3 regions of the Streptomyces sp. NPDC001410 genome follow, and region 1 is predicted to be linked to each of the others. Evidence: riboswitches for the same ligand, from Rfam matches in the RefSeq annotation. Region 1 holds a riboswitch; each other region holds the start of a gene.
What was found. A riboswitch is a leader RNA that binds a small molecule or an ion and turns the genes downstream of it on or off. The one in region 1 is predicted to bind cobalamin.
Positions count from the first base shown of each region.

Region 2: linked by a shared signal. The riboswitch ahead of ACFY3C_RS12915 (ribonucleoside-diphosphate reductase subunit alpha) and the one ahead of ACFY3C_RS29925 (prenyltransferase/squalene oxidase repeat-containing protein) in region 1 are both predicted to bind cobalamin.
Region 3: linked by a shared signal. The riboswitch ahead of ACFY3C_RS07815 (CbtB-domain containing protein) and the one ahead of ACFY3C_RS29925 (prenyltransferase/squalene oxidase repeat-containing protein) in region 1 are both predicted to bind cobalamin.

Region 1 covers NZ_JBIAWE010000014.1:240,697-247,492, reverse strand. The annotation lists gene ACFY3C_RS29945 (ECF transporter S component) at 1-703, opposite strand, end outside; gene ACFY3C_RS29940 (ABC transporter ATP-binding protein) at 700-2,523, opposite strand; gene ACFY3C_RS29935 (energy-coupling factor transporter transmembrane component T) at 2,520-3,689, opposite strand; gene ACFY3C_RS29930 (SCO2322 family protein) at 3,682-4,335, opposite strand; gene ACFY3C_RS29925 (prenyltransferase/squalene oxidase repeat-containing protein) at 4,332-5,561, opposite strand; cobalamin riboswitch at 5,671-5,806, opposite strand; gene ACFY3C_RS29920 (hypothetical protein) at 5,962-6,796, opposite strand, start outside.
Region 2 covers NZ_JBIAWE010000005.1:277,539-284,334, forward strand. The annotation lists gene nagB (glucosamine-6-phosphate deaminase) at 1-664, shown strand, start outside; gene ACFY3C_RS12900 (GntR family transcriptional regulator) at 836-1,600, shown strand; gene ACFY3C_RS12905 (DUF3311 domain-containing protein) at 1,737-2,003, shown strand; gene mctP (monocarboxylate uptake permease MctP) at 2,000-3,610, shown strand; cobalamin riboswitch at 3,747-3,901, shown strand; gene ACFY3C_RS12915 (ribonucleoside-diphosphate reductase subunit alpha) at 4,025-6,406, shown strand; gene ACFY3C_RS12920 (ribonucleotide-diphosphate reductase subunit beta) at 6,463-6,796, shown strand, end outside.
Region 3 covers NZ_JBIAWE010000003.1:257,509-264,304, reverse strand. The annotation lists gene metE (5-methyltetrahydropteroyltriglutamate--homocysteine S-methyltransferase) at 1-508, shown strand, start outside; gene ACFY3C_RS07830 (histidine phosphatase family protein) at 634-1,212, shown strand; gene ACFY3C_RS07825 (hypothetical protein) at 1,219-1,572, opposite strand; gene ACFY3C_RS07820 (CbtA family protein) at 1,665-2,417, opposite strand; gene ACFY3C_RS07815 (CbtB-domain containing protein) at 2,439-2,660, opposite strand; cobalamin riboswitch at 2,697-2,839, opposite strand; gene ACFY3C_RS07810 (MMPL family transporter) at 2,956-5,139, opposite strand; gene ACFY3C_RS07805 (hypothetical protein) at 5,918-6,796, opposite strand, start outside.

The sequences.
Region 1 (6,796 bases):
GGTCCCAGCCCATGGAGGTGGTCAGGCAGTAGGCGACGAACCGGGCCAGGTTGGCGCGCACCGTCCCGTCCGGGTCGAAGGCGATGTTCGAGGTCAGGGCACCCATGAAGGGCCAGCCGGCCAGATTCATGACCGTGCCGTAGGCGAACGCCGCGAAGAAGCCGTAGCCCGCCAGCAGGAGCCGCTCGCCCCGGCCGCGCAGCCGGACCTGGCCCGGCAGGAGCCCGGCGCCCATGGTGAACCAGCCCATCGCCAGCATCTGGAACGGCATCCAGGGGCCGACCCCGCCCGTGAGCAGCGCGGACGCGAACATCGTCACCGAGCCGAGCACGAACCCGAAGCCCGGGCCGAGCACCCGCCCGCTCAGCACCATCAGGAAGAACATGGGCTCGATCCCGGCCGTGCCCGCGCCGATCGGGCGCAGCGCCGCCCCGGTCGCGGCCAGCACGCCCACCATCGCGACGGCCTTCGGACCGAGACCGGACTCGGAGATCGTCGCCGACACGACCGCGACCAGCAGGATCAGCAGGCCCGCGAACAGCCAGGGCGCGTCCTCGGCGTGCGCGCCGATCTGCGAGCCGGGCGGGGCGAGGAAGGGCCAGCAGAAGCCGACCACGCCGACCGCGCTGACCAGGATCAGAGCGGCGAGGGAGCGGGGGCCGAGCCGGACGGCGCGGACCCGGGCCCGCGAGGTGGTGGTCATGCCAGGGCCTCCCGGACCGCGGCGACGGTCAGCCAGGGCTGCGGGGCCAGGATCTTGGTGACCTGCGGGGCGAAGGAAGGGGAAGAGACCACGATCTCCGCCGTCGGGCCGTCGGCGATCACCTCGCCGTCGGCGAGCAGCACCACCCGGTGCGCGATCTCCGCCGTCAGCTCCACGTCGTGCGTGGCCAGCACGATCGCGTGTCCCTCGGCGGCCAGCTCCCGCAACACGGTGACCAGGCGGGCCTTGGCCGCGTAGTCCAGGCCCCGGGTCGGCTCGTCGAGCAGTAGAAGGGGAGGCCGGGCGGTGAGGACGACCGCCAGGGCGAGCGCCAGACGCTGGCCCTCGGACAGGTCGCGGGGGTGGGTGTCGTCCGTGATGTCCGGCAGCAGCTCGGACACCAGGGCCCGGCAGGTGCCGGGCGCGGCGGCCGCGTCCCGGTCGGCGGCCGTGCACTCGGCGGCCACCGTGTCCGCGTACAACAGGTCCCGCGGCTCCTGCGGCACGAGACCGACCCGGCGCACGAGGTCCCGGGGCGGCATCCGATGCGGTACGGCTCCGCCGACTCGGACGGTACCGGCGGTGGGCTCCACCAGTCCGACGAGGGAGCCGAGCAGGGTGGACTTGCCGGCGCCGTTGCGCCCCATCAGTGCGACGGTCTCGCCTGGGGCCACGGTCAGGTCTATGTGCCGCAGGGCTGTGATCCCGCCTCGGCGGACGGCCAGGGAGCGGACTTCGGCGATTTGTGGGGCAGCGGTGGCCGTGGGAGCGGGGGTTCGCCGGAACATCCGCTGCCAGCGGGATGCCTGCGGCGCATTGGCCGTGACGATCCTCGCCTCGGCTTCGCCTTCGGCGCGGATCTCGTTCCCACCCGCACCACCCGTACAGCTTTCGTCGTCGGGTGCGGGTGGCCCCTGTGAGGCGTCCTCGCCGTCGGCGGCCACCGGCTGGGACGCCACCTCGGCCAACGGCTCCGGCCGTGCTTCGGTCGCGGGTGTCGGCGCCTGGGCCAGTAGTTCCCGGAGTCGGGCTGCCCGGCGGCGGGCGTCTCGGACGGTCAACGGGAGGGGGGACCAGCCGGCCAGGCGGCCCAGGTCCACCACCGGTGGGTACACCGGGGAGACGGACATCACCTCGGCCGGGTCGCCGTGCAGCGGGGCGGCCCCTGGGGAGGGCAGCAGTACGACCCGGTCGGCGTACTGGATCACACGCTCCAGGCGGTGCTCGGCCAGTAGGACCGTTGTGCCCAGGTCGTGGACCAGGCGCTGCAGGACCGCCAGGACCTCCTCCGCGGCGGCCGGGTCGAGTGCCGAGGTCGGCTCGTCGAGGACCAGCACCCGTGGGTGCGGGGTGAGGACCGAGCCGATCGCGACCCGCTGCCGCTGTCCGCCGGAGAGCGTGGCGATGGGGCGGTCGCGCAGGTCGGCGAGGCCCAGCAGGTCCAGGGTCTCCTCGACCCGGCGCCGCATCACCTCCGGAGCGAGCCCCAACGACTCCATGCCGTAGGCGAGTTCGTCCTCCACCGTGTCCGTCACGAAGTGCGCGAGCGGGTCCTGCCCCACCGTGCCGACCACGTCCGCGAGTTCGCGCGGCTTGTGGGTCCGGGTGTCCCGGCCGGCCACCGTGACACGGCCGCGCAGGGTGCCGCCGGTGAAGTGCGGGACCAGCCCGCTGACCGCGCCCAGCACCGTCGACTTGCCGACCCCGGACGGGCCGACGAGCAGCACGAGTTCGCCCTCGGGGACCTCGAAGTCCACGCCCCGGACGGTCGGTTCGGCCGCGCCCTCGTAGGTGACGCTGACCTCCTCGAAGCGGATCACGACGGCTCCTTGGAGTCCTGGGGGTCCTTGGGGACGATGAAGGCGGGCAGCAGGGCCGGCAATACCGCGGCCGCGGGCCACAGGGGCAGGGTGGGGGCCACCAGAGGTACTACGCCGGGGTGCAGCGCGTCCGGGGCGCGTACGGAGGCGAGCGCGAGCAGCGCGGCGACCACGGCACCCGAGCCCGCGACCAGCCACGCGTGCACACCCCACGGCTCCGGGCGGTACCGGGTGCGCGGGGTGCGGCGGCCGCCCAGGCGCAGGCCCGCGAGCGCGGCGACGACCCCGGCTCCCAGCACCGGCAGCCCGTACGTGCCGCCCTCCGCGGTGAGCAGCCCGTACGTCCCCGCACACACGCCGAGCAGGCCGCCGAGGGTGAGCGCGGACGTCGTACGGCGCACCCGGGCGGGGACGGCGGCGGTACGGCCGTAGCCGCGGGCGTCCATCGCGGCCGCGAGGGCGACCGAACGCTCCAACGCGCCCTCCAGGACCGGCAGTCCGACCTGGAGCAGGCCCCGTACCCCGCGGTCCGGGCGGCCGCGCAGCCGGCGGGCGGCGCGCAGCCGCTGGACGTCGGCGATCAGGTGCGGCGCGAAGGTGAGCGCCACGACCACGGCCACGCCGGTCTCGTACAGGGCACCGGGCAGGGACTTGAGCAGACGCGCCGGGCTGGCCAGGGCGTTGGCGGCGCCGACACAGATGAGGAGGGCGGCGAGCTTCAGGCCGTTGTAGCCGGCGAAGAGCAGCGCTTCCGCGGTGACCTCACCGCCGAGCTGGATGCCCTGCGCCCAGTGGGGGAGGGGCACTTCGGGGAGGGTGAGCAGGACGTGCGTACCGGGGATGGGTGAGCCGAGGACGACCGTGAACGCGAGGCGGATGAGCAGCACGGCGACGGCGAGCTTGGCGAAGGCGGCGTAGGAGCGGGCCCAGGGCGCGCTGGAGCGGTGGGTGGCCACCACGTAGCCTGCCGCGGCTATGAGGAGGCCGAGGAGGAGCGGGTTGGTGGTCCGGGTGGCGGCCGTACCGAGCCCGAGCGACCAGAGCCACCAGGCGCCGGGGTGGAGCGGTGCCGGCCGCGCCCCGAAGGGACGCGGGCTGTGTCGATCTGCGGCTCCGCCGTGTGGGCGCGACCAGCCCCCACCGGACCGCGCCCGGGGACTACGCATCCCGGCGCCGCCGGGCCTGCCACACCGCCGCCCCTGCCAGGAGGACGACCGCGCCCACGCCGATCGGCAGGCCGAGGGAGGGGCCGCTGTCCTTCTGCCGGGGCTTCTCGCCGACAGGCGTCGCCTTCTTCTCCGTGTCGTCGGCGGACACCTGCTCCCCGCAGCCCTTGTGGGGATACCCGGCGATCGCGCACAACAGGGCGTTGGTGTCGTAGCGGAGCGGCTTTGCGGTGGCTGCCAGGGCCTCGGCCGTCGTCGCGTCGGGGGAGACGCGCGCGCAGGCGGTGCGGCGGGTGGGCGGGGTCTCGCCGGACGGGGCGTCCGCGGGCGTGCCGAAGTCGATGACGAGGGCGACCCGCTTCGTACCCGGCTTCGCGGGCGTCCCCGCGCAGATCGTGGCGAAGTCCGCCGTGCCGCGCGGCCGGCTGGCGTCCGCGGAGTCCTCGCTCACCGCGAAGCGGAAGCCCTGGATCGCGCCGTCGTCGGGACGGGCGGTCGACGGGCCCTGGGTGGCGTACGTCCAGCGGCCGCCGTCCCGCTCCCAGAACGACCAGTAGCGGTAGCCGGTGGCGTGCGCCTGGGCGGCACCGGCGAGGAGGACGAGCGCGGCGACCAGCAGGGCCGCGGCACGGCGGACGGCGGTCACAGCTGCTGCCGCTTCCGGCGGCCGCTGAGCAGGATGCCGATGCCGACGCCGAAGACGAGGCCGGCACCGACGATCCACCAGACACCGATGCCCGAGTCGTGCTCGGCGCGCTTGCCGGGCTCCGCGGTGGCGGCGGCCTTCTGCGGCGCCGGGCCCGTCGCGTTGAGCGCCTGCGCCAGGTCCGTGCCGCCGAAGTCGTGCGGGTCCTCACCCATCGCGTGCGCGGCGAAGACCAGCTCGGCGTAGGCGGCCGGGCCGCTCTGCTCCGCCCACTTCGCCGCGTTCTTCTCCAGCCAGGCGTACGGCTTCTTCGCCTGCCCCGCCCAGCCCTTCGCGGCGAGCGCGACGACCGCGTCCGCCGTGTTGCCGTAGTCGGGCTGGTCCTTGGCCCCGGGCAGGGCGGACTTCAGGTACCCGTCGGGGTTCATGGCCTTCCCCAGATAGGCGGCGCCGTCGCTCGCCACCTCCGCCGGGGTGGGCTTGTCGGAGTTGCGGCAGATGGAGCTCTGCTCCGGGGCCTTCCCGGCCTTCGGCGCGAACCCCTTGCCGAGCGCGCCCAGCACGCCGGCCGCCGTCGCGTCCGCGTTGGCGACCAGCTTGCCCTTCTTGTCCGGCTGGTAGGCGAGCGCTCCGCCCCCGGTGCCGTCGCACGGCATGGACAACTTGGCCAGCAGGTCGTACGGGCTCTTGCCCTGGGCGTGCAGCTTGGCGGGGTCCTGGCCGACCGCGGCGAACGCGCCGATGGCGACGCCGGTGGAGTTGGTGTCGCTGGGAGCGCCGGGTGAGTAGCCCCAGCCGCCGTCCTCGTTCTGCAGCGTCGTCAGCCAGACCAGAGCCTTGCGGACCTCGGCGTCGTGACCGCCGACCGCCTGCAGCGCCTGGACGGCGGCGGCCGTGCTGTTGGTGTCGGGCTGGGCGCCGCCCTTGCCCTCGCAGGGCTTGGCGGTGTCGGCCCGGAACGCGGCGAAGCCGCCCTTGTCGCACTGCTGCCCGACCAGCCAGTCCACGGCCGAGCCGGCCGGGCGGTAGCCGAGCGTCCGCTGGGCGAGCAGGGCGAGCGACTGGCGCCAGACACCGTCGTACGTGGGGTCCGTCTTGCCGAACAGACCGGCCGGGATCGTCACCTTCGGAGGCGCGGACGGGGACGGGTCGGCGGCCATGGCGGGTGCGGCGGCGGCCAGCACACCTACGGCGGCGAGAGCCGCTGCACTGCGGCGGACGTTCATGGTCGGCGACTGCCTCTCCTGCGGGGAACCGGCAGCGCACGGGAACACCCGGGCGGCTCGGCTCCGTAAACCTCGACGGTGCCGTGCGCTGCGGGTCGCCGCGCACGCGAGCCGGTCAACGTCCCGGGCGGGGCAGTCCGGCTCACCGTCCAGGACGGACAGTTCACGGTTGCGGGTCAGCGCCGGAATTGCACCGGCTTCCCCCCGTACAGGTGTGATGACGACGCCGCCACTTTACCGGCAGCCGTGCGCGGCCCGAGGGGTGGCTGTGGGCACACGGAGACGGTGACCGGGGTCACGGCCATGGCGGCTGCGGGGAGAACGGGGGGAGGCGTGGCGCCCGGGCGGCGGGTACGGGATCGAAGGGGCTTGGCTGCCGCGGGCGTTGGCCCGACAGGCCCTACGCCGCGTACGGCCGGGCCGGTGGGGTGACGGCCACGGTCAGGTGGCGGGCCATGCGGCGCAGGGTGTGCGCGCAGTCCGTCGGGGTCTCGCCCTCCGCCACCCAGTGCGCGAGGCGGTCCTCGGGGTCGGCGTGGGCGGCCGCCGTGACGTGGTCGCCGGGCTGCCGGGTGAGGACCATGCGCTCGGCGGACGGCTCGTACGCGGCGGCCGGGTCCATGTCCAGGTGGGTCAGCCGGCCGGTCGTGGCCGGGTAGGCGAACTGGATCGAGGCCGCCCGCTGCCGGGTCGGCGCCATGTCAGGGAGCCGGCCGACGGCCAGAGCGGCGGCGGCTCGGGCGAGGTCGACGCCGGTGGCCAGCTCGACCAGCAGCGGGATCAGATCGCCGGGCAGGTGCGGGACGACGTCCGTGACGCGGGGTCCGCGGGCGGTGAGCCGCAGGCCGATGTGGGCGACGGTGTGCGCGAGACCGAGCGCGCGCACGGTCCGCTCCACCGTCTGCCGCAGGAAGCGATTGTGCAGCAGCCCGTCGTGGGCGTGCACGGAGTGCCGCAGTGGCTGCCGGGCGGGCGGCGGGCCCGGTGCCGTACGGGTCAGTGCGGCGATGCGGACCTCGTCGTCCAGGACGACGGTCTCGGCGCGGACGAGCGGGGCGTCGGCGTCCTCCCGGCCGGCCGGGGGAATCCCGTGCCGGGCGAGCAGCACCTGGGCCGCGGCCGGGTCGGCGCAGGCGACGGCCGTCTCGTACGGGATGCCGGGCAGGCCGAGCCGGGCCGTGATGCGTGCGGCGGCGGGCAGGTACTCCCTGGTCCAGGTCAGTACGCCGCTCACC
Region 2 (6,796 bases), on a different contig from region 1:
GCCCATCTACCAGGCACTGGCCGCCAAGGTGCGCTCCGGCGTCGCGGACACCGCGCGGGCCCGAATAGCGCAGCTCGACGAGTACGTGGGGCTGCCCGCCGAGCACCCCGAGTCCTACCGCTCGGTGCTGCGCCGGGAGGTGCTGGAGCCGCTCGGCATCGGGATGGACGCGTTCATGGGGCCGGACGGCACGGCCGAGGACGTCCAGGCGGCGTGCGAGACGTACGACAGGGCGCTCGCCGAGTCCGGCGGTGTGGACCTGCAGCTGCTGGGAATCGGGACGGACGGGCACATCGGGTTCAACGAGCCCTGCTCCTCGCTCGCCTCGCGTACCCGGATCAAGACGCTGACCGAGCAGACCCGGATCGACAACGCGCGCTTCTTCGACGGCGACATCGAGCAGGTGCCGCACCATGTGATCACCCAGGGCATCGGCACCATCCTGGAGGCCCGGCACCTGGTGCTGCTCGCGACCGGCGAGGGCAAGGCGGACGCGGTCGCAGCGACCGTCGAGGGCCCGGTCGCGGCCGTCTGCCCGGCCTCCGCGCTCCAGCTGCACCCGCACGCCACGGTGGTCGTGGACGAGGCCGCCGCGTCCAAGCTCAAGCTGGCCGACTACTTCCGGCACACCTACGCGAACAAGCCGGACTGGCAGGGGATCTAGCCGGTACCGGCGCACCAGCCGTTGGACTAGACCAACAACGGGTGCGACGGTATATAGAGGAGATCACGGAGCGTGCGGGTGGAGCCCTGACACACGAAGCCGTGCCACGATGTGAGCCGTGGCCGATGGGATGTCGGTCGCTTTCGGCATCAGGAGCCGGGAAGGCAGAGCATGAGCACCGACGTCGGCAGTGCGGAGAACGAGGCCGGGACGACGGTCCGTACCGCGCGCGTGCCCAAGTACTACCGCTTGAAGAAGCATCTGCTCGACATGACGGAGACGCAGGCGCCGGGCACGCCGGTCCCGCCCGAGCGCACGCTGGCGGCCGAGTTCGACACCTCCCGCACCACCGTCCGCCAGGCCCTGCAGGAGCTCGTCGTCGAGGGCCGCCTCGAGCGCATCCAGGGCAAGGGCACCTTCGTCGCCAAACCGAAGGTCTCGCAGGCGCTGCAGCTCACCTCGTACACGGAGGACATGCGGGCCCAGGGCCTGGAGCCCACCTCGCAGCTGCTCGACATCGGCTACATCACGGCCGACGACCGGCTCGCCGAGCTGCTCGACATCACGGCCGGCGGACGCGTGCTGCGCATCGAGCGGCTGCGCATGGCCAACGCCGAGCCGATGGCGATCGAGACCACCCATCTGTCGGCCAAGCGGTTCCCGGCCCTCAGGCGGTCGCTCGTGAAGTACACGTCCCTGTACACCGCTCTCGCCGAGGTCTACGACGTCCATCTCGCCGAGGCCGAGGAGACCATCGAGACCTCCCTGGCCACCCCGCGCGAGGCGGGCCTGCTCGGCACCGACGTGGGCCTGCCGATGCTGATGCTCTCCCGTCACTCCCTGGACCGCGAGGGCAAGCCGGTGGAGTGGGTGCGCTCCGTCTACCGAGGCGACCGGTACAAGTTCGTGGCGAGACTCAAGCGCCCGCAGGACTGAGGGGAATTGGCGTCTTCACGCCACAACCTCCAAATCGACATACCGTTATACGGACGAGGTCTTCCGCTGCCACGACACCGTCACCTAGATTGCCTGCGCATTACACAGGTGATCAACCAGGGGACGGAGCCGTGGCATGTCCGAAACGCCTGAAGTGAGACCGCCGGTGGTGACACCGGCCCGCGTGATCATCGGCCTGTGTCTCGTCGCGCCCTTCGTGGCGATGCTGTGGGTGGGCTCGTACGCCAGGACGGACCCCGCGTTCATCGGGATCCCGTTCTTCTACTGGTACCAGATGCTGTGGGTGCTGATCTCCACCGCGCTCACGATGCTCGCGTACAAGCTCTGGCAGCGTGACCAGAGCGCCCGCAGGGCCACTCAGGGCAAGGGGGCGGCGCAGTGAAGAACGGCGTCAACGGCGTCGCTCTCGGCGTCTTCATCTTCTTCTTCCTGGCCGTCACGGTCATGGGCTTCCTGGCCGCCCGCTGGCGCAGGGCCGAGAACGAGCACTCCCTGGACGAATGGGGCCTGGGCGGACGGTCGTTCGGCACCTGGATCACCTGGTTCCTGCTCGGCGGCGACCTGTACACGGCGTACACCTTCGTCGCCGTGCCGGCGGCGATCTACGCGGCGGGTGCGGCCGGCTTCTTCGCCGTGCCGTACACCATCCTGGTATACCCGCTGATCTTCACGTTCCTGCCCCGCCTGTGGTCGGTCTCGCACAAGCACGGCTATGTGACGACCTCGGACTTCGTGCGCGGCCGCTTCGGCTCCAAGGGCCTGTCGCTGGCCGTGGCGGTCACCGGCATCCTCGCGACGATGCCGTACATCGCGCTCCAGCTCGTCGGCATCCAGGCGGTGCTGGACGTGATGGGCGTCGGCGGCGGCGAGAACACCAACTGGTTCGTGAAGGACCTGCCGCTGCTCATCGCCTTCGGCGTGCTGGCCGCGTACACGTACTCGTCGGGCCTGCGCGCCCCCGCGCTGATCGCGTTCGTCAAGGACACGCTGATCTACATCGTCATCGCGGTGGCGATCATCTACATCCCGATCAAGCTGGGCGGGTTCGACGACATCTTCGCCAAGGCAGGCGAGAAGTTCACGAAGGCGGGTGCGGGCGGGCTCGTACCGGCCCCCGCGGGCCAGTGGACGTACGCCACGCTGGCGCTCGGTTCGGCGCTCGCGCTGTTCATGTACCCGCACTCGATCACCGCGACGCTCTCGTCCAGGAGCCGTGAGGTGATCCGGCGCAACACCACGATCCTGCCGCTGTACTCGCTGATGCTGGGCCTGCTCGCGCTGCTCGGCTTCATGGCGATCGCGGCCGGAGTGAACGTCACCAACGGGCAGTTGGCGATTCCGCAGCTGTTCGAGGACATGTTCCCGGACTGGTTCGCGGGCGTGGCGTTCGCGGCGATCGGCATCGGCGCCCTCGTGCCCGCGGCCATCATGTCCATCGCGGCGGCAAACCTCTTCACCCGCAACATCTACAAGGACTTCATCAGGCCGGACGCCACGCCGAAGCAGGAGGCCCAGGTCTCCAAGCTCGTGTCGCTGCTGGTCAAGGTCGGCGCCCTGGTCTTCGTGCTCACCATGGACAAGACGGTCGCCATCAACTTCCAGCTACTGGGCGGCATCTGGATCCTGCAGACCTTCCCGGCCCTGGTCGGCGGCCTGTTCACCCGCTGGTGCCACCGCTGGGCGCTGCTGGCCGGCTGGGCGGTCGGCATGGTCTACGGCACGGTCGCCGCGTACGGGGTGGCCTCGCCGACCCAGAAGCACTTCGGCGGCTCCGCCAAGGAGATCCCGGGGCTCGGTGAGATCGGCTACATCGGCCTCACGGCCTTCGTGCTGAACGTCGCCGTCACGGTGGTCCTGACCTTCGTCCTGAAGGCTCTGAAGGCACCCGAGGGCCTCGACGAGACCCGCCCCGAGGACTACACGGCGGACGCGGGCGACGCGGGGGTCCAGGTGGAACTTCCGCCGGCCACGGCAGGCGCCGGGCACTGAAACGCGCCCCGAAGGGGCGCGAAGAACCGAGCGAGCAACCCCGATCGACCCGCAGCGGGCCGCCGACAACAAGCACCACGGCGGCCCGCTGTTGACCCTCTGAAGCCGTCACGACACGCAACAGACACAACATCTGGGGGTGACACCACAACCCGGCACTAGATGTATGCTCATCCTCGCTGTCGCCACAGGGGAATCCGGTGCGAATCCGGAACTGTCCCGCAACGGTGTACTTGCGTGCATCCGCACGCCTGTTCAGTCCGAGTACCTGCCGTCAGCGCGCGCCCGGCCGTCCGGTCCGGGTGCCTTCAGACGTCCGGGCCTCGTGGAGTGGGCCGGTGGACGCGACGCCGTGCGCGCTCGTGCTGCCCCTGCCCTCCGCCAGGCCCTGTGCCGAGCGAGGGAGAGCCCCACGTGACCATCGCGCCAGCCGACCCGGCTTCAGCCGTCCAGGCGACCGCAGCTCCGGTGGAGACCGACGGTCCCGGTGCCGCGCTGCTGCGGACCCTGACCGAGCTGACCGCCGACCTCCCCGACGCCGACCCCGGCCGGGTCGCCGCGGCCGCGCTGCGGGGCCGGTCCGCCCGGGCCGACGAGGCGGAGTTGCGCGAGCTGGCCACGGAGGCGGCCGCCGGCCTCATCTCCGACGACCCCGCCTACTCCCGGCTGGCCGCCCGGCTGCTGACCATCTCGATCCGCGCCGAGGCCGCCTCGCAGGGCGTGACGTCCTTCACCGAGTCCGTCGCCGTGGGCCACCGCGAGGGCCTGGTCGCCGACCGTACGGCGGAGTTCGTACGGCTGCACGCCGAGCGTCTGGACACGCTGATCGACGCGGCCGGCGACGACCGCTTCGGCTACTTCGGGCTGCGCACCCTGCACAGCCGCTACCTGCTGCGCCACCCCCTCACCCGCCAGGTGATCGAGACGCCCCAGCACTTCATGCTGCGCGTCGCCTCGGGTCTCGCCGAGGACGACACGACCCGCTCCGTCGACGAAGTAGCCGCGCTCTACGGACTCATGAGCCGCCTCGACTACCTGCCCTCCTCCCCCACGCTCTTCAACTCCGGCACACGGCACCCCCAGATGTCGTCCTGCTACCTCCTCGACTCCCCGCTGGACGAGCTGGACTCCATCTACGACCGCTACCACCAGGTCGCCCGTCTCTCCAAGCACGCCGGCGGCATCGGTCTGTCGTACTCCCGCATCCGCAGCCGTGGTTCGCTGATCCGCGGCACCAACGGGCACTCCAACGGCATCGTCCCGTTCCTGAAGACCCTGGACGCCTCGGTGGCCGCCGTGAACCAGGGCGGAAGGCGCAAGGGCGCTGCCGCGGTGTACCTGGAGACCTGGCACTCCGATATCGAGGAGTTCCTGGAGCTGCGCGACAACACCGGTGAGGACGCCCGCCGTACGCACAACCTCAACCTCGCGCACTGGATCCCGGACGAGTTCATGCGCCGGGTCAACGCCGACGAGCAGTGGTCGCTGTTCTCCCCGGCGGACGTGCCGGAGCTGGTCGACCTGTGGGGTGAGGAGTTCGACGCCGCGTACCGCAAGGCGGAGGCGAACGGGCTCGCGAAGAAGACCATCCCGGCCCGTGACCTGTACGGCCGCATGATGCGCACCCTCGCGCAGACCGGCAACGGCTGGATGACCTTCAAGGACGCCGCCAACCGCACCGCCAACCAGACGGCCGAGGCGGGCCACGTCGTCCACTCCTCGAACCTCTGCACGGAGATCCTGGAGGTCACCGACGACGGCGAGACGGCGGTCTGCAACCTGGGTTCGGTCAACCTCGGTGCCTTCGTGCAGGGCGGGGACATCGACTGGGAGCGCCTCGACGAGACCGTCCGCACGGCCGTCACCTTCCTCGACCGCGTGGTCGACATCAACTTCTACCCGACCGAGCAGGCGGGCCGCTCCAACGCCAGGTGGCGTCCGGTGGGCCTGGGTGCGATGGGTCTGCAGGACGTCTTCTTCAAGCTGCGCCTGCCCTTCGACTCCGCCGAGGCCAAGGCCCTGTCGACGCGGATCGCCGAGCGGATCATGCTCGCCGCGTACGAGGCCTCCGCCGACCTGGCCGAGCGGGGCGGCGCGCTGCCGGCCTGGGAGAAGACCCGCACCGCCCGCGGTGTCCTGCACCCCGACCATTTCCCGAGCGTCCGCCTGACCTGGCCCGAGCGCTGGGCGGCCCTGCGTGAGCGGATCGCCGCGGTCGGCATGCGCAACTCGCTGCTGCTGGCGATCGCCCCGACCGCCACCATCGCGTCCATCGCGGGCGTGTACGAGTGCATCGAGCCGCAGGTCTCCAACCTGTTCAAGCGCGAGACGCTGTCCGGCGAGTTCCTGCAGGTCAACTCCTACCTGGTGCAGGACCTCAAGGAGCTGGGCGTCTGGGACGCGCGCACCCGTGAGGCGCTGCGCGAATCCAACGGCTCGGTGCAGGACTTCGCGTGGATCCCGGCCGACGTGCGGGCGCTGTACCGCACGGCGTGGGAGATCCCGCAGCGCGGCCTGATCGACATGGCCGCGGCCCGCACCCCGTTCCTGGACCAGTCGCAGTCCCTGAACCTGTTCATGGAGACGCCGACGATCGGCAAGCTCTCCTCGATGTACGCGTACGCCTGGAAGCAGGGCCTGAAGACGACGTACTACCTGCGCTCCCGCCCGGCGACCCGCATCGCCCGCGCCGCCCAGGCGCAGACCCAGACCACCATCCCCGTGCAGCAGGTCGCCGACCCCGACGCCGTCGCCTGCTCCCTTGAGAACCCCGAGTCCTGCGAGGCCTGCCAGTAATGCCCGCCCGTCGCCCGACCACCACCCCTGGAGGACGGCGCTCCGCGCCGACAGAGATGACTGCCAAGAACCTGCTCGACCCGGGCTTCGAGCTGACTCTGCGCCCCATGCGCTACCCCGACTTCTACGAGCGCTACCGGGACGCCATCAAGAACACCTGGACCGTCGAGGAGGTCGACCTCCACTCGGACGTCGCCGACCTCGCCAAGCTGACACCGGCCGAGCAGCACCTGATCGGCCGTCTGGTGGCCTTCTTCGCGACGGGCGACTCGATCGTCGCGAACAACCTGGTGCTGACGCTGTACAAGCACATCAACTCCCCGGAGGCGCGCCTGTACCTGTCGCGCCAGCTCTTCGAGGAGGCCGTGCACGTCCAGTTCTATCTGACGC
Region 3 (6,796 bases), on a different contig from region 1:
CGACCTGGAGGCGGCGGGCACTTCGGTGATCCAGGTCGACGAGCCCGCGCTGCGCGAGACCCTGCCGCTGCGGTCCGCCGACCGCCCGGCCTACCTGGAGTGGGCCACGGAAGCCTTCCGGCTCTCCACCAGCGGCGTACGCCCGTACACCCAGATCCACACCCATATGTGCTACGCCGAGTTCGGCGACGTCGTCCAGGCCATCGACGCCCTCGACGCCGACGTCATCAGCCTGGAAGCCGCCCGCTCCCACATGCAGGTCGCCCGTGAACTCGCCGCCTACGGCTACCCGCGCGAGGCCGGACCGGGTGTCTACGACATCCACTCCCCGCGCGTGCCCGGCGCCGCCGAGGCGGCCGACCTCCTGCGCCTCGGGCTCAAGGCCATCCCCGCCGAACGCCTGTGGGTCAACCCGGACTGCGGGCTCAAGACCCGCGGCTGGCCGGAGGTACGGGCCTCCCTGGAGAACCTGGTCGCCGCGGCTCGGACCGTGCGCACGGAGATCTAGTCACCGAGCCCGCCCCGGCCGTACCGACCGGGGCGGGTCTGCACGGCCGCAACGCATGCCCGTACCGTCGTAGGCACGCAGTCCAGGACACCCCGCCCCGCGGCGGAAGCAGGAGGAAAAACCGCGTGACCAGCCGTGTCACTCTCATCTCACCCGCGACCACGCCCTCGCTGCGGCGGGCCCGTTTCGACGACGGCGACTCGATCGAGGACAGCGCGGCGGCACGGGCCAGGTCGGCGGCCGGGTCCCTGCCCGCAGCAGGCCGCCTCCTCGCCTCTCCCAGCGTGCGCTGCCGGGAGACGGCCGCCGCGCTCGGCCTCGACGCCTCGGTGGAACCGGAGCTCTCGGGTCTGGACGTGGGCCGGTGGCGAGGGCGGACGCTGGACGACGTCGGTGCCGTCGAGCCGGAAGCAGTAGCCCGCTGGCTGGCCGATCCCGGGGCTGCACCGCATGGCGGCGAGTCGGTGCGGGAGCTGTGTGCGCGGGTCGCGCGCTGGCTGGAGACGAGTGGGCCGGCGGACGGCAGGACGATCGCCGTGGTGGAGCCCGAGGTCGTACGGGCTGTGGTGGTGCACGCGTTGGGCGCACCCGAGGCGGCGTTCTGGCGCCTCGACGTCCCGCCGCTCACGGCGACGGAGGTCACCGGCCGGTCCGGGCGCTGGAACGTGCGGCTCGGACACGGCCTCGCCCAGCCTGGCGAGTGACAGCGGTCAGAAGGTCGCGTCCCGATGGCGACGCAACAGTGCCGCTATCGCGCACCGCAGGCAGTCGGTGTCCGTGTCGCCGGTCGTGCCGTGGTTGACGTGGCAGTCGGGCATCGCCCGCCGGCCCGGGCCCTCATCCCGGGTGCCGCATACGGTCGTTGGGCCACCGACCAGGGCCTCCAGCTCGTCGAGCAGTCTCTCGGTCCGCTTGACCTGCTGGGCGAGCACCCGTACGCGCGCGCTCTGGCCGCCGATCTGGCGTCGGCTGGCGATGAGTTGGGCGTACTCCTCCATGGTCAGGGCGACCGCCTCACGTCCGCCGAGCGTGATATGGCGCGGTTCGGGACGTTGTCTGGCCACTCGGCTCCTCCGCTCGTCGCCTCCGCCGGTGTCCCGGAAACGCGAGAGGGCCCCCGGACGGTTCCGAAGGGCCCTGTCGTGTCCTGAAGGGATCAGTGCGTGGCGGGAACTCTTCGCCCGGACGCGGCGGTCGCGGGCTTCGGGTTCAGCTGCCGCTCGGCCAACTCGCCGAAGAGCAGGCCGAATCCGCCCCACAGAACGGCCTGGATGGCCAGTGCGGAGAGGCGGAACCGCCACAGCAGGGTGGCCGGGAAGTCCTTCGGCACCTCGTTGACGACCGGCAGGAAGGCGTAGGCCAGGCCGATCGCGACGGCGAAGGCGGCGACCGCGAGGACAGTCGCGTACCAGGTGCCCAGGGTGGGTGCGAGGCGCTTGCCCAGGATGGTGGCGGCGACCGCCAGGAGCACGCTGAGCAGCATCATCAGGAAGTACAGGGTCGTCCGCCTGCCGATGGTGTCGGGCTCGCCGACCGACGGCGGGTTGGCCGGGTACTTCAGGAACGGGACGACGTACACGGCGAGCAGCGCGCAGCCGGACAGCAGCAGTGCGGTCGCCCGCGGGCTGAAGCGGCCGACACGGCCGAGCGCGACGCAGAAGGCGAGCGCGGCGATGCCGCCGAAGGCGACCCCGTAGACGAGGACACCGGTGGCGAGGCCCAGGGTGGACTGCAGGGAGCGGGAGACGACCTCCATCCCGTGCTCGTGAGTGTGGGCGTCCTCGAAGCTGATCGCGCTGTCGACGTTCGGCTCACCCAGGAAGTAGGCGGCGACCAGGGCGAGCACGCCGGCGGCCAGGCCGGCGAGCATGCCCCGGACGAGAAGGTTTCTCACGGTTGCGGAGTTCATGGCTGAGCGGCGTCCCTCGCGTCAGTGGCAGGGGAAGCCGAGCAGGTGGCGTGCGTCGTGCACCCACTCGTGGACGTCCGTGCCGTTGAACACGGAGGTGGCGCCCTGCTCGGCACCGACGAAGTACAGCAGGACGAGCATGAGGATGCCGAAGAAGACCGCCCACGGAGCGATCGCCTTGAGCGGCAGCGTGGCGGGAACGGCGGGGGTGGTGGCTGTCGGCTGGGCGACGGTCTGCGCCATGGCAGGACCTCCTCTGGGAGTTCGCGTCCCATCTCGGTGGTGCACATGACGACGGCCACGGGTCTGACTCACGGGACACCCAGGGGTGTTCCGCATACAGTGGCGCGACCGTTCCGGATTCCCACCGGCTTCCGTCTCGCCGTCGTCGATATCGGACAGACCGTACCGCGTGGCGCGTGCATGGCCAAGACCGCGTCGTCCTTCGTGATCTTCCTCTCGCGTCGGCCGCTGCGATGACGGCGGGTCGGGTCTGCCGGGCTGTGCGGCCCGGCAGACCTGCTCCGTCCTCGTGCCGCTAGCCGCGGCGGCCCGACGGATCGGGTGCAACCGTGTCCCGGTTCTGGCCGGGAACCGAACCGGTGTCAGGCGATCCGGCACCGGCCGCTTCCCGTGCCTGGTCCCCGTGGCCCGGCCACCACGCCGCGTGGCCGATCAGCGCGGTGAGGCTCGGCGTGAAGAACATCGCCATCACGAAGGCGGCGACCGCGATGCCGAAGGAGACCGCGAAACCCATCTCCGTCAGCAGCGAGTTGCCCGCCAGCATCATGGTGGCGAAGGTAGCCGCCAGGATGAAGCCGGCCGCCGCCACGGTCGGCCCGGCGTGCCGGAGCGCCATGCCGGCCGCCTCGCGGGGCTCGCGGCCCTCGCGGGCCTCCTCGCGGAGCCGGGCGATCATGAGGATGTTGTAGTCGGTGCCGATGGCGACCACGAACAGGTACATGATCACCGGGAGCATGAACATCAGACCCGAGTGCCCCTGCCCCTCCTGGAAGATCCAGACCGTGGCACCGAGGGTGGCACCGAAGCCGAGGCCCACCGAGGCCATCAGGTACCAGGGGGCGACCACACTGCGCAGCAGCAGCCCCAGGATGATCATGATGAGGAGGGCGGCGACGGGGAAGACCGTCCGGTAGTCGTGATTGACGGCCGTGGCGATGTCCTTGTAGATCGAGGACATGCCGCCGACGACGGCTTCGGTGCCCTTGGGGGCGTCGGAGTGCGCGACGTCGCGCACCTCGCCCACGGCATCGATCGCCTTGTCCGTCGACGCCTCGTACTTGAGCGTGACGGTGAAGTCGGCGGTGGTGCCGCCCTTGTTCAGCTGGGTAAGGCGGGCGTTCGCGACGCCGTCCACAGCCCCGAGCTTCTGCGCGTACGCGTCCAGGCCGGACTTGTCCAGCTGCTGGCCGTCGGTGCTGGACAGGAAGACGTCGGTGGGTGCGGCGGCGCCCGCCGAGTACGCCTTCTGCATCTCGTCCTGGACGACCATGGACTCCTTGGTCTTGGGCATGGAGCCCGCCGCCAGGTCGAACGTGGCGTTGAAGCCGAGGGTGCCGAGCGACAGTGCGACCAGGACGAGGCCGGACACCGCGGCGGTCAGCGCCGGACGGCGCTGCACGCCGCGGCCGAGGGCGGCGAACCGGGCGTTCTCCGGCTCCCGCTGCCAGGACTTGGAGGGCCAGAAGACCTTCGGTCCGATGAGCGAGACCACGGCCGGGATCAGGGTCAGGCCCGCGACCAGCGTGGCGGCGACCGCGATGGCGAGTGCCGGGCCCATCTGCTTGAGGAAGCCGAGCGTGGACAGCACCAGCGCGAGGAAGGCGATGATGACCGCTCCGGCGGCCGAGGCGATGGCCTCGCCGACCCGGTCGACCGCGTTGATCATGGCCTGTTTCGGCTCGTCGCCGGCGCGCAGGCGCTCGCGGTAGCGGAACATCAGGAAGAGGAAGTAGTCCGTGCCCACGCCGAAGAGCACGACGATCAGGATCGACGAGATCGAGCTGTTGGCCTGCAGGTCGAACAGCTTGGTGGCGTAGGCGATCAGGCCGTTGGCGACGGCCGACACCAGGCCGATCAGGACCAGGGGGAGGATCGCAAGGATCGGCGCACGGAAGATGATCAGCAGGGTGACCAGGATGATCGCGAAGGTGCCGATACCGATCAGTGCCTGGCCCCGCTTGGACGAGTCCTGCTGGTCCAGGGCCTGCGCGGCCGAGCCACCGAGCTTGACGTCGAGGTTCGTGCCCTTGGCCAGTTCCTTGACGTCGTCGCGCAACACCTTGGCCGCGTCGATCTGTTTGGGCTGGCCGGCGTTCTTGCTGTCCATCTGCACCAGGGTCAGGTCATACCTGCCGTCCTTGGACGGCTGGCCGGGGACGACCTTCTGCACCTGGTCGATGTGCTTGTTGCCCAGCTGTGAAGTGATCCGGGCGATGTCCTGTTTGTCGGCGGCGGTGAGCTTGCCGCCGTCGGTGCGTTGGTACAGCGCGATCGCGGACGGGGTGAAGGCGCTGGGGAACGCCCTCTCCTGTAGCTCCGCCGCTTTGATCGACTCGTAACTCTTTGGCAGGAAACTGCTCTCGTCGCTGTTCGAGGGCAGGCTCGGCGCGGTGGCGACGATCGCCACCGCCGCGATGAGCCATGCCACGATCGTCCAGACGGGATGACGGACGACGGCATTCCCAATGCGTCGGAACATGCGGAAGGTCCTCCTGGACAGGAAGATCACCGCAGCCCGGGGAGCGGACCCTGGCATCGGCGACCCTGACCGGCCGTCACTTTAGGGGCCGGTCGAATGGTTGTCTTGAGATGCGATCGTAGTGACCGCACGCCGAGATCATTCCATCGTGTGACGCCCGACCGAGAAAAACCCTTCTCTTTTCAGTCATGGCTGTTCATTCGGGGCTTGAGACGTGAACTCCCGCCCGATGGGTGGGAGTTGGAACACCTTGCTGCTCGCGCACAGGGACGCCCCATAGTCGTGCCTACCGCACGCCACTGTCCGGATCCGCTTCCGGCGTACGGACTCCCCCAGCGCTCACATGCCGTGCGCCGTCGGCGCCCGTGAGGCATGCGCACTCGCCGGGGACCAGGCATCAGGAGTCACCAAGCGAGTACTCGTCGACGAAGCCATCGGAGTCGTCGGCCGCGCCCTTGTGCCGCAGTCCTGCGTCGGGCGGGCGCGAAAGCCGTCGTCGCCGACGCCCATGGCGAGCGCATCTACAAAGAGTTCACCAGAGAGCACGTTGAGCAGGCCGTGGAGCAGCGCCGAACCTCGCGTGCATAGGAGTTTGGGCATCGACGCACGCGACTACGGATATTGCCAGCCTGATCGGGCGTCATACCATGGCGGCAGTCTCGCCGAACCCCGGCGCACAGCGTCGTCACTTTGCCGCCCCGGTCGCTCGCAACGTCGCCGCATTCCGGCAGCCCGCGGTGAGGGCGCAGGAACTCGTGGGCTTCTGCGCCCTCATGGGTCACCTCCAGTCCCCGGGCCGCTCGGCCCGCTGATCGCTCTGCGGCAGGCGGCACAGAGCAAGCCCCAGCAGCATCACCGTGTACGCACACAGCACAGCGATCCCGGCCCACCACGGAAGCGGGAAGTATCCGGCGGAGGGCGCATAGTGGGCGACGACCTGCGGATATTCGATGAGGGTCTGCTGGGCGGCGAATCCGGCGGCCGGAGTGGCCCGCAGCAGCCACTGTGACAGGCCGTCGGTCAGCAGCGGGAAGGAGGTCACAACGTATGGGACCACGATCGCGAGGACGGCGGCGAGGACCGCGAGCCAGGCCCGCCGGAGCAGGGCGCCGAGCGCGAGAGCGAGCACAGCGGCGAGGGCGAGCACAGCGGCCGTGCCGACGACGACCCGCACTCCGGTGAGCGCGGACATTCCGACGACAGGGATCCCGTTCCCCTTCAGGATCGCCAGGCCGGTCGGGATCACCGTGCCCACGGCCAGGAGACCGGTCACGAACGTGACGGCTCCGACGACGATCGCCTTCGCCGCGAGCTCCCGGCGGCTGACCGGAGCGCCGCCCGTGGGTCCGCGGCGGTACGCGGAGGTGATGAACCGCACCGCGACCACGAGCACGATGAGCAGCCCGAGGGCCAGGCCGCCGAGGGTACGCTCCACTGGGCGGCCGCCGTTCTCGGTACCTCCCGGCCCGATGTCGCCGGTGCCGGTGACGGTGATCGTGCCGTTCGCCTCAACCGCCCCGGACGCCTTGTGGTACTTCTCCCAGTCGGTCTGGTTCATCTCGCCGACGGCGTCGCTGTTCCAGCCCCGGGCGGAGGCCGCACCCTTGAGGCCGACGTGGTCGAAGACACCGCCGGCCTGCGTGAAGCGCACCTCTTC